2 regions of the Caulobacter segnis ATCC 21756 genome follow, and region 2 is predicted to be linked to the other one. Evidence: riboswitches for the same ligand, from Rfam matches in the RefSeq annotation. Region 2 holds a riboswitch; the other holds the start of a gene.

Region 1 (4,844 bases), 480 kb from region 2:
GTCCTCGGCGTCCTCACCACCTTCGTGGCGATCTTTTTTCTAAGTCTGGCCGACGACGGCGACGTCGTGGATTATTTCGAGCCCCGCGCCGCCGCCACCGGAGCTGACGAGGCGGCCGCGGCCGCGATGCGCGACGCTCCGGCCGCCGAACCTCCGCCGCTGACGACGCCCGCGCCGCCCCCCGAAACCGCGTCCGCCACGCCGCCGCCGCCGCCGGCCCCGCTCGATCCGCAGGTGGCCGAGGACGCCGCCGCCGCCGGGATGACCTCGCGCGCCAGGCCGAACTGAGCCGCGACAACCGGTCTCAGCCTCAAGCGTCGTCTGCTGACACCGCGCTGGCGGCAGGAGAGGCGCAGTTTCCTTGAGCTATCAAGGAGATGCGCTTGACCATCAAGGGAAGTTGCGTTTGCGGGGGTGTTCGGTTCGAGCTGTTCGAGCCGCCGGCCCTGATGGGCGCCTGCCACTGCTCACGCTGCCGAAAGGCGGGATCGGCCGCCTATGTCTATGTGCGGGCCGAAGCCCTGCATTGGCTGGCGGGGAGGGCGCTGCTGACGCGCTACAAGCCCCGGCCGCCGTTCCGCTTCACCCGGGCTTTCTGCAAGCGCTGCGGCACGGCGTTCGGCGACCCCGAAACGGGCAGGGTGGTCGCCATCGCCGCGAGCTGCCTGGACGATGATCCGGGCGTTCGCGCCACCTTCCATGAATACGCGCCGGACGAAGCGCCTTGGGCCCACGGCTGCGAGGACGCGATGTTCGGGCCTAAATGAAAAGGGCGGCGACCCGGAGGCCGCCGCCCTTCAAGACGGTCGGAAGGTAGATCTTATTCCTTCGGCGCCGGCATGGCGGGCATGGCGCCGGCCTTGCCCTTCATCGCCTGGTGCTGGGCCGGGGGCAGCGGGATCAGGCCGCGGCCCTGCAGGTAGCCGCCGCGACCGGTGGCGGCGTCCGACACGAACTCGGTGACGAACTCCTTCAGGCCCGGCGTGACGCCGACCTGCGACTTCTTCACGTAGATGTAGAGCGAGCGCGACAGCGGATACTGGCCGCTGGCGATCGCCTGCGCCGTGGGCTTCACGCCGTTGATCGAAGCGCCCTTGATGCGCGAGGCGTTCTCTTCCAGGAACGAGTAGCCGAACACGCCCAGGGCGTTCGGGGTCTTCTCGATCGTGCCGACGATGGCGTTGTCGTTCTCGCCCGCGTCAACCCAGCCGCCGTCGGTGCGCATCGGCGAAACGGTGGCCTTGAACTTCTTCTCGTCGGCGGCCTTCATCTTGGCCAGGGTCGGCAGCTTGGCGGCGCCGCCCTCGATGCCCAGTTCGATCCAGGCGTCGCGGGTGCCCGAGGTCGGCGGCGGGCCGTAGGCCAGGATGCGCGCCTTGGGCAGGTTCGGGCCGACTTCGTTCCAGTTCTTATAGGGTTGCTTGACCAGCTGGCCGCCGCGCAGGGTCTGGTCGGCCAGGCCCAGATACAGCTGCTCGAGCTTGAAGTTGAAGTCCGGACCTTGCTTGTCGGTCGCCACGACGATGCCGTCGAAGCCGATCTTGATCTCGACGATGTCCTTCACGCCGGCCTTCTGGCAGGCCTGGAACTCGGACTTCTTCATCGGGCGCGAGGCGTTGGCGATGTCGGGGAACTTCTCGCCCGTGCCGCCGCAGAACATCTTGATGCCGCCGCCGGTGCCGAGGCTCTCGATCTTGGGCGACTTCTTGCCGGTCTTCTTCGAGTAGTTCTCGGCCACGCGCGTGGAGAACGGGAACACCGTCGAGGAGCCGGCGGCCCAGACGTAGTCGCGCGCCGCGTGGGCTTGGTCGGCGACGGCGAGCAGGGCGATGGTCGCGACCGCGCCAAGGAGCTTGTTCATGTCGTCAAATCCTGTGTCGTCCGGGGGGAACGGGGAGACCATGCCGGACTGATGCTCGGGCTTTTGTCACAGTTAGGCGACAGTTTTGCGACAGCGTCCGTGTGCGGACGAAGCTTGACCATTGGGGCGGCCAGGACCAACCGCCTTGACCCTCGCGGCGACGACGCCTACGCCGGACCTCGAAGGCATGGAGGCTCGCAAGGCCTCCGGGAACGCGGTGACCAATCCGCGGCTGCCCCCGCAACTGTGATCGTCCGTCGATCGTCGCGGCCTCACGCCACTGGGACTTGAAACTCCTGGGAAGGCGCCGCGACGGGAGGGCGTAAGCCAGGAGACCGGCCTTCGTCACATCAACGCGGCCGGCGGGGTGTCCGGCGAGGGACGGACGATGAACGAAGCACCGCATGACGAGGCGGCCCAAGAGGCTGAAAAGAACGCGCGCCATAACGCCAGGATGAAGGCCATCCAAGCTGCTCGCGCCAAGATGATGGCCGAGAAGAACATCGAGAAGGGCCTGCTGATCGTCCACACCGGGGCGGGCAAGGGCAAGACGACGGCGGCGCTGGGCATGGCCATCCGCGCGATCGGCCACGGCCACCGGGTCAGTATCATCCAGTTCATCAAGGGCGCGATGACCACCGGCGAGAAGGTCGTGTTCGACGCCTTCCCGGATCAGGTCGAGTTCCGGCCGATGGGCGAGGGCTTCACCTGGGACACCCAGGATCGCGCCCGCGACATCGCCGTGGCCCGGCAGGCCTGGGAGGTGATCAAGGCTCGCATCCTCGATCCCGACGACTGGGACATGGTCGTGGCCGACGAGCTCAACATCATCCTGCGCTACGACTACCTGCCGCTGGCCGAGGTGCTAGAGGTCGTGGCCGCGCGGCCCGAGGGCAAGCACGTGGTCATCACCGGCCGCAACGCGCCCGACGCGCTGATCGAGGCCGCCGACCTCGTCACCGAGATGGCCCAGGTCAAGCACCCGTTCCGCGCCGGCGTGAAGGCCCAGACGGGGATCGAGTTTTGAGCGTCCTGCGCGAAACCGACGATGGTCCGGCCGTGGTGGTCTGCGACACCTGCCGGTTCTCGGCCGAGGACCGGGAGAGCCCGGAGGGCGTCCGTGGCGGCGCGCTGCTGGCGATGGCCTTGCGCGAAGCGGCTGCGGGGTCCGGCGTGGCGATCCAAACCATGCCGTGCCTGTTCAACTGCGGCCAGCATTGCTCGGTGCATCTGCGCGCGCCGGGCAAGATCGGCTACGTCCTGGGCCGTTTCGAGCCGACGGCCGAGGCCGCGCGGGCGATCCTCGACTACGCGGTCGCCTACGCGGACAGCGACGAGGGCGTGGTGCCCTACCGCCAATGGCCCGAGGGCGTGAAGGGGCACTTCATCGTCCGCGTGCCGCCGGCGGGCAAGCTGGTGGCGGACTAGGCCTCACCACCAGCCGTAGCGCGGGGCGTAGCGGGCCTTCAGGTCGTCGACCTCGCGCTCGGCGTCGCGGATCGCGAACTCGGCGCGGCGGCCGTCCTCGATCGCCTCGCGGCGCTCGCGGCGCAGGCGCTGAAGGCGGTCGCGCAATTCGCGAGTCTGCTCGTCCGTGAGCTTGGGATTGCGCAGCTCGTCCTCGACCCCGTCGGCCTGACGGGCGCGCTTGTCCGCCCGCGCGTCCGCGCTGCTGAGGTCGGAGCGCGCGCTGGAAAGCCGGCTCTCGGCGGCGTGGATCCGTTCGCCGTCCGCGTAGCCGCCCAGGAATTCCGGCTCGACCGGCGGCGGGCAGACGCCGACGTAGGCATGGCCTTCACGCCCGACGCGGAAGCCGTTCGCCTCGGTGCAGTAGCGCGTCAGGCCCTGGTCGCGGCCTTGCGCATAGAGGCTCATGTCGGGGGTGACGCCGGACTTCTGGCAGGCCTTGGCGTGATCCTCGATCCGGCTCATCGGTCGGCCGTCGGCGCCGTCGATATAGCCGATCGCTCGCCAGTCGCCCTGAAGGCAGTCCTTTTCGCTAAGCGTGGCGCAGGCGGCGACCGTCAAAGCGGCCCCGACGGCCAAGGCTCCGACGACAACGGACCGCACGACATGAACACGCATTTCGACCTCCCCGGGCTCCGCCCTTGGGAGGCATCTGAAGCTTTGCCGTGTGAACCGATGCTGAACGGCGTTCAGGGCGCGGACGCGGCGACCGGCGGGGCGTAGACGCCCGGCGCGCCGGGGCCGACGGGCAGCCCGAGGCCAACCCAGGCCAGCACCAGGCTCATGCCCGCGATCGCGAAGCCGATCGTATAGGGCAGCATCAGGGCGACCATCGAGCCCACGCCGAAGCGCGGCCGCCACTTCTGGCTGATGATCAGCACCAGCGGGAAGTTCGAGGCCAGGGGCGTGACGATGTTGAAGATCGAGTCGCCCATCCGGTAGGCGGCGGTCGTCATCTCCGGCGAGATCCCCAGCAGCATCAGCATCGGCACGACGATGGGCGCCATGGCGCTCCACTTGGCCGAGGCCGAACCGATCACGAGGTCCATGAAGGATGACATGGTCAGCAGGGCGATCAGCAGCAGGGGCTTGGGCAGGCCGACGCCCTTCAGCGCCTCGGCGCCATGGACGGCCATGACCGGTCCCATCTTCGACCAGGCGAACATCGCCACGAAGTGCGCGGCGAAGAAGGCGAGGACCAGATAGGGCGCCATGCCGCGCATGCCTTCGGACATCATCGCCACGATGTCGCGATGCGACTTCACCGACCCTGTCGCCGCGCCGTAGGCCCAGCCGCTGGCCAGGAACAGGAGCATGAAGGCCGCGATCAGCGACTGGTAGAAGGGCGTCATGCGGCTTGGGCCGACGGCCTCGGCGTCGACCAAGGGCGCGCCCGGCCAGAGCGTGAGCGCCGCGAACAGGCCGATGACCACCAGCGCGGCGATCCCGGCGCGCCGTAGGCCGCGCCTCTGGGCCGCGCCGATCTCCTCCAGCACGAGGTCAGGGGCGGCGGTGG
Region 2 (4,844 bases):
CTTGGCCTTGGCCTGACGCTCCTGGGCCTTCAGGGCCTCCCAGCCCTCGACCTGGTCGGAGAGGGTTTCGTAGGCGTGGTCGCCGAACACGTGCGGATGCCGGCGGATCATCTTGTCGGAGATCGCCGTCGCCACGTCCTTGAGATCGAACGCCCCCTGTTCCTCGGCCATGCGGGAATGGAAGACCACCTGCAGCAGCAGGTCGCCCAGCTCTTCCTTCAGATCCGAGAGATCGCCGCGCTCGATCGCGTCGGCGACCTCGTAGGCTTCCTCGACCGTATAGGGCGCGATCGTCGCGAAGGTCTGCTCCAGGTCCCAGGGGCAGCCGCCGTCGGGATCGCGCAGCCTGGCCATGATCTCGACCAGGCGGGCGATCGGCTCTTGGTCTTCACTCGGCGGGGGCGACAAGGGCGTTGGCGTCAGGGGCATGAGGATCCGGCTGGGCTGCGGGCTTGGACGAGGCCTCGGCCGCATCCCGCGCCGCGAGCTGGCGCTGGATTTCGGCGAGACGGTTCGCATCCAGCGGATAGCGCATCATCACCGCCGCGACCATCAGTCCCAGCGCCGCCGGGGCGAAGGCGTAGAGCCCGATCAGCGCCGCGTCGCCCGCGGCGGTCGGCGTCTTCGGGTCGAAGCCCAGCGCGCCGAGGATGATGAAGACGCCGACGGCCAGGGCGTAGCCCAGCTTCAACGTGCCGGTGACGATCGCGTAGAGCAGCCCGGTCTTGTCGACGCCGGTCAGCAGTCGCTCCTCATCGCCGATATCCGCCATCATTGATCGGACCAGCAGCTGAGCGGCGGAGTAGGGCAGCCCGGCCAGGACCAGGACGATCATGCCCAGCACCACCTCCCCGGGCGGCATGAAGACCGTCGCCAACTGCACGATCGCGTAGACGACCGAGGCCACGGCCAACGCCTTGTGCTTGCCAATGCGCTTGGCCAGCATGGGCCAGATCGGCGCGCCAGCCAGGGCGGCGATGAAATAGATCAGCAGCAGGACGCCCGACTGCGTCTTGTCGAAGCCCTTCATCCGCTCGAAGAAGAACAGGAACAGCGTGCCGGCGATGCCGGGCGCCAGGCCCATCAGCAGGTCGGCGATCAGCAGGCGGCGCACGGAGGGGCGAGTCAGCAGGCCGAGATACTGCTTGAGGCCCGTCTTTCCATGCCTGGGCGGCGCGACCGGCTCGCCGACAGTGCTTACGGCGAGCAGGACCGCGAGCGGCGCCAGCACGACGATGAACCAGCCCATGGCGGCGATGCTGTCCAGATGATCGCCCTTGAACACGCCCGTCACGATCGGCGGCAGGCACAGCACCAGGATCATGCCGACCACATTGGCGCCCTGCCACCAGGCGAAGACGCGCGAGCGCTGCTGGTAGTCGCTGGACAGGACCGCGCCCCAGGCGGTCTGCGACAGCACCACCATCGAATAGCCGACATAGACGACGGACAGCCAGAACCACAGATACAGCGCGCCGACGCCGGGCTGGGCCATGAACAGGGCGTAGGAGCCTATGGCGATCACCGGCGAGCCGGCGGCGAGCCAGGGACGGAAGCGGCCGAAACGCGACCGCGTGTTGTCCATCAGTCCGCCCAGAACCGGATCCAGAAGCATGTCGACCAGCTTCACGATCAGGAAGGCCGCGCCCACCGTGGTCAGGGACAGGCCCAACGACGTGACGTAGTATTCGGGCAGGTAGACGACCAGCGGCAGGCCCATCGCGGCGATCGGAACCGCCGGCGAGGCGAACCTGGCCAGCGCCCATGACGATTTACGCTCCGTCATCCCGTTACTCCTCCCCACGCTTCGATCGCGCTTCGCACTCGGCCCGAGACGGCCATTTCAAACAAGTGTGCGAGCATTGTTCGCCAAGCGCCAGCCCGTTCTACCATCGACTCGCGGCGCCGCGCTTCACGCGGTGTCCCGCTGAAGGGATGGAAAGGGACGCGGAGCGCCGGACATCCGTCCGGAGTGTGAGTTTGTAGATACCGTTTCGACGAAGCCCGACGCTCCGCGCGACCGTTATCCGCCAGCGTCCCGTCAGGTGGCCCTGTTCGGGCCTTACCGGGACCTGGGCCTCCCGTTTCCGAGAGCCCCAGCGGTCGGAGAGGACGGGCTTTCAGCCAAACACGCCCTTTTACCTCCAACCACGCCGACGGCGGGCGGGCCTGACCAGCGTCAGGTCCCCGGACCGTCCGAGTATCCCCCTCGAACCTGTCCCCGCTCGATCGCCCCCCGTCGCCGCAAATGGTCGCTGGCCATGCGCCCTTTCCTCGCGACGAGGTGGGTAGAGAATACGGCAGGTTTTGGAGGGGAGGATAAGACGGCGCCAACGCTCGTCGAACGCCCATGAAAACCCTCTCTCTTCGAGAGAGGGGGGGGCCATGCGAGAACAGGGGGGGGGGAGGTTTCACCCTTTCCGGACAAGGCAGTGACGAGCAAGCTACTGAAGAGTAAGAAATTTCTCGGCCAATTTCGTAACCACTCACCCTCCCACGCCTGACGGCGCGGGCCCCTCCCTCTCTCGAAGAGAGAGGGGTCTCTACGCCCATCCCTCGACGAGCGTTCAGCCCTGGGGTTTCATCCTCAGTGGCAGCCCCGCCGCGACGAAATAGACCTCGTCCACGGTCGCCGCGAGCCGCTGGTTCAGCCGTCCGGCCTCGTCGCGGAAGCGGCGGCCCAGCGGCGTCTCGGGCACGATGCCCAGACCCACCTCGTTGCTGACCAGCCAAAGGCGAGCAGGGCAGGCGGCGACGGTCGCGACCAGCGCGGCGCACGCCGCCTCGACGTCTTGGTCGGCCAGCATCTGGTTCGAGAGCCAAAGGGTCAGGCAGTCGACGACGGCGACCGCGTCGGCGGGCAGGGCGGCGATGGCGGACGCGAGTTCGAGCGGCGCTTCGACCGTGATCCATGATTCGCCGCGATCGGCCCGGTGGCGGGCGATGCGCTCGGCCATCTCGTCATCGAACGCCTGGCCCGTCGCGATCAGGACCGGCCGCCCAGCTCCCGCCGCGGTTTCAGCGGCTTTCTGGGCGAAGCCGCTCTTTCCCGAGCGCGCGCCGCCCAGCACCAGGGTCACGGTCATGAAAGCTCCACATTGACGGTGTGCGGCGCAGCATATAGGCCTTGCGACGCGTCAGGCTCCTCGAAAGAGGATTAAAAGGGAACGAGGTTCAAGGCCTCGGCTGCCCCCGCAACTGTTAGCGGCGAGTTCTAGCGCCATACGCCACTGGGGCCCTCGGGCTCTGGGAAGGCGGCGCCAAGAGCATTGACCCGCGAGCCAGGAGACCTGCCCGGCGCGGTCGTTCATCGCTCGGCCGGGGTGCGCCGATCGAACGGGATTTCCCGAGAAACGACAGTCAAAGGACCGCGCGACGGTCCGAGCTTGCGTATGGCTTGTCGCCGTTCGCGGCCGGTTCGGCGCGCGGGTCGTTCAGTAGGGGAAGAAGAACCATGATCCGAGCGTTTCTGAGCTCCACCGCCCTCGCCACCAGCCTGATCGCGGGCGCGGCTTTCGCCGACGACCAGAAGGCCCCCGAGGCCGACGTCGCCGGCGCGACCGGCGCCAACGGCGTCGCCGAACTCGTCGTCACCGCCACCCGCACCGCCCAGCCGATCGAGAAGGTCGGCGCGTCGGTGACCGTCCTGACCCAGCCGGCGATCGAGGCCAGCCAGGCGATCTCGGTCGTCGAGCTGCTGGCCCAGACGCCGGGCGTCAGCTTCACCCGCAACGGCGGTCCGGGCACGACCACGGGCCTCAACATCCGCGGCGCCGAGACCCAGCACACCGTCGTCCTGATCGACGGCGTCAAGCTGAACGACCCATCCTCGACCCAAGGCGGCTTTAACAGCGGCAACCTGCTGGTCGGCGACATCTCGCGCATCGAGATCCTGCGCGGCGCCCAGTCGACCCTGTGGGGCAGCCAAGCCATCGGCGGCGTCGTCAACATCGTGACCGCCGAGCCGACGACTCCGTTCTCGAGCTCGATCGACGCCGAGGCCGGCGCGCGCAAGACCGGATACCTGCGGGCCGGCGTTGGCGGCGCCGGCGACAAGATCGTCTGGCGCGTGGCTGGCGGCTACTACACCACCGACGGCTTCTCGGCCTACAAGCCGGGTAAGGAGAAGGACGGCTACCAGAACCGCGGCCTTTCCGGCCGCCTGCGCATCGCCCTGGCGCAGAACGTCTCGGCCGAGGTCCGCTCGGTCTATTCGAAGGGCAAGAACGACTTCGACGGCTTCAACGTCGACAGCCCCGAGTTCGGTCGCACCGAAGAGCTGGTGATCTACACCGGCCTGAATTTCGGCCTGCTGGACGGCCGCTGGAACAACCGGATCGGCTACGCCTACACCGACACCGACCGCGAGAACATCAACCCGGCCCGCCCCGCCGTGCCGCTGACCTTCGACGCGGCCGGCAAGAACAAGCGCTGGGAATACCAGGGCGTCTTCGCGGTCACCGAGACCGTGTCGGCCACCTTCGGCGCCGAAACGGAAAAGGCGCGGATGCGCACGCGCTCGCCGTCCGTCAGCAACCCGAACCCGGCCTTCGCCACCGGCAAGGTCGGCGTCGACAGCCTCTATGGCCAGCTGCAGGCTGAGGTGGTTCCGGGCCTGACCCTGACCGCCGGCCTCCGCTACGAGGACCACGACACCTATGGCTCGCACACCCTGGGTCAGGCCTCGGCCGCCTGGGCGCTTAACGAGGGGAACACGGTCCTGCGCGCCAGCTTCGGCCAGGGGTTCCGGGCTCCTGGCCTCTACGAGCTGTTCAGCGAGTACGGCAACCTGAACCTCTCGCCCGAAAAGTTCGACAGCTGGGACGCCGGGATCGAGCAGCGCT

Evidence for each region. Region 2 has a riboswitch for cobalamin ahead of CSEG_RS10010 (TonB-dependent receptor plug domain-containing protein). Riboswitches for the same ligand answer to the same signal wherever they lie in the genome.
Region 1: another riboswitch for cobalamin. It lies ahead of cobO (cob(I)yrinic acid a,c-diamide adenosyltransferase); the one in region 2 lies ahead of CSEG_RS10010 (TonB-dependent receptor plug domain-containing protein).

The regions. Positions count from the first base shown of each region.
Region 1 covers NC_014100.1:1,689,111-1,693,954, forward strand. Annotated here, with positions in the region: gene CSEG_RS07940 (hypothetical protein) at 1-288, shown strand, start outside; gene CSEG_RS07945 (GFA family protein) at 378-767, shown strand; gene CSEG_RS07950 (substrate-binding domain-containing protein) at 821-1,861, opposite strand; cobalamin riboswitch at 2,036-2,219, shown strand; gene cobO (cob(I)yrinic acid a,c-diamide adenosyltransferase) at 2,250-2,888, shown strand; gene CSEG_RS07960 (DUF1636 domain-containing protein) at 2,885-3,289, shown strand; gene CSEG_RS07965 (DUF2799 domain-containing protein) at 3,293-3,946, opposite strand; gene CSEG_RS07970 (AbgT family transporter) at 4,018-4,844, opposite strand, start outside.
Region 2 covers NC_014100.1:2,164,814-2,169,657, forward strand. Annotated here, with positions in the region: gene mazG (nucleoside triphosphate pyrophosphohydrolase) at 1-429, opposite strand, end outside; gene CSEG_RS10000 (MFS transporter) at 389-1,786, opposite strand; partial or broken gene CSEG_RS23290 (hypothetical protein) at 2,034-2,113, opposite strand; partial or broken gene CSEG_RS22535 (hypothetical protein) at 2,149-2,297, opposite strand; gene cobU (bifunctional adenosylcobinamide kinase/adenosylcobinamide-phosphate guanylyltransferase) at 2,568-3,086, opposite strand; cobalamin riboswitch at 3,123-3,312, shown strand; gene CSEG_RS10010 (TonB-dependent receptor plug domain-containing protein) at 3,455-4,844, shown strand, end outside.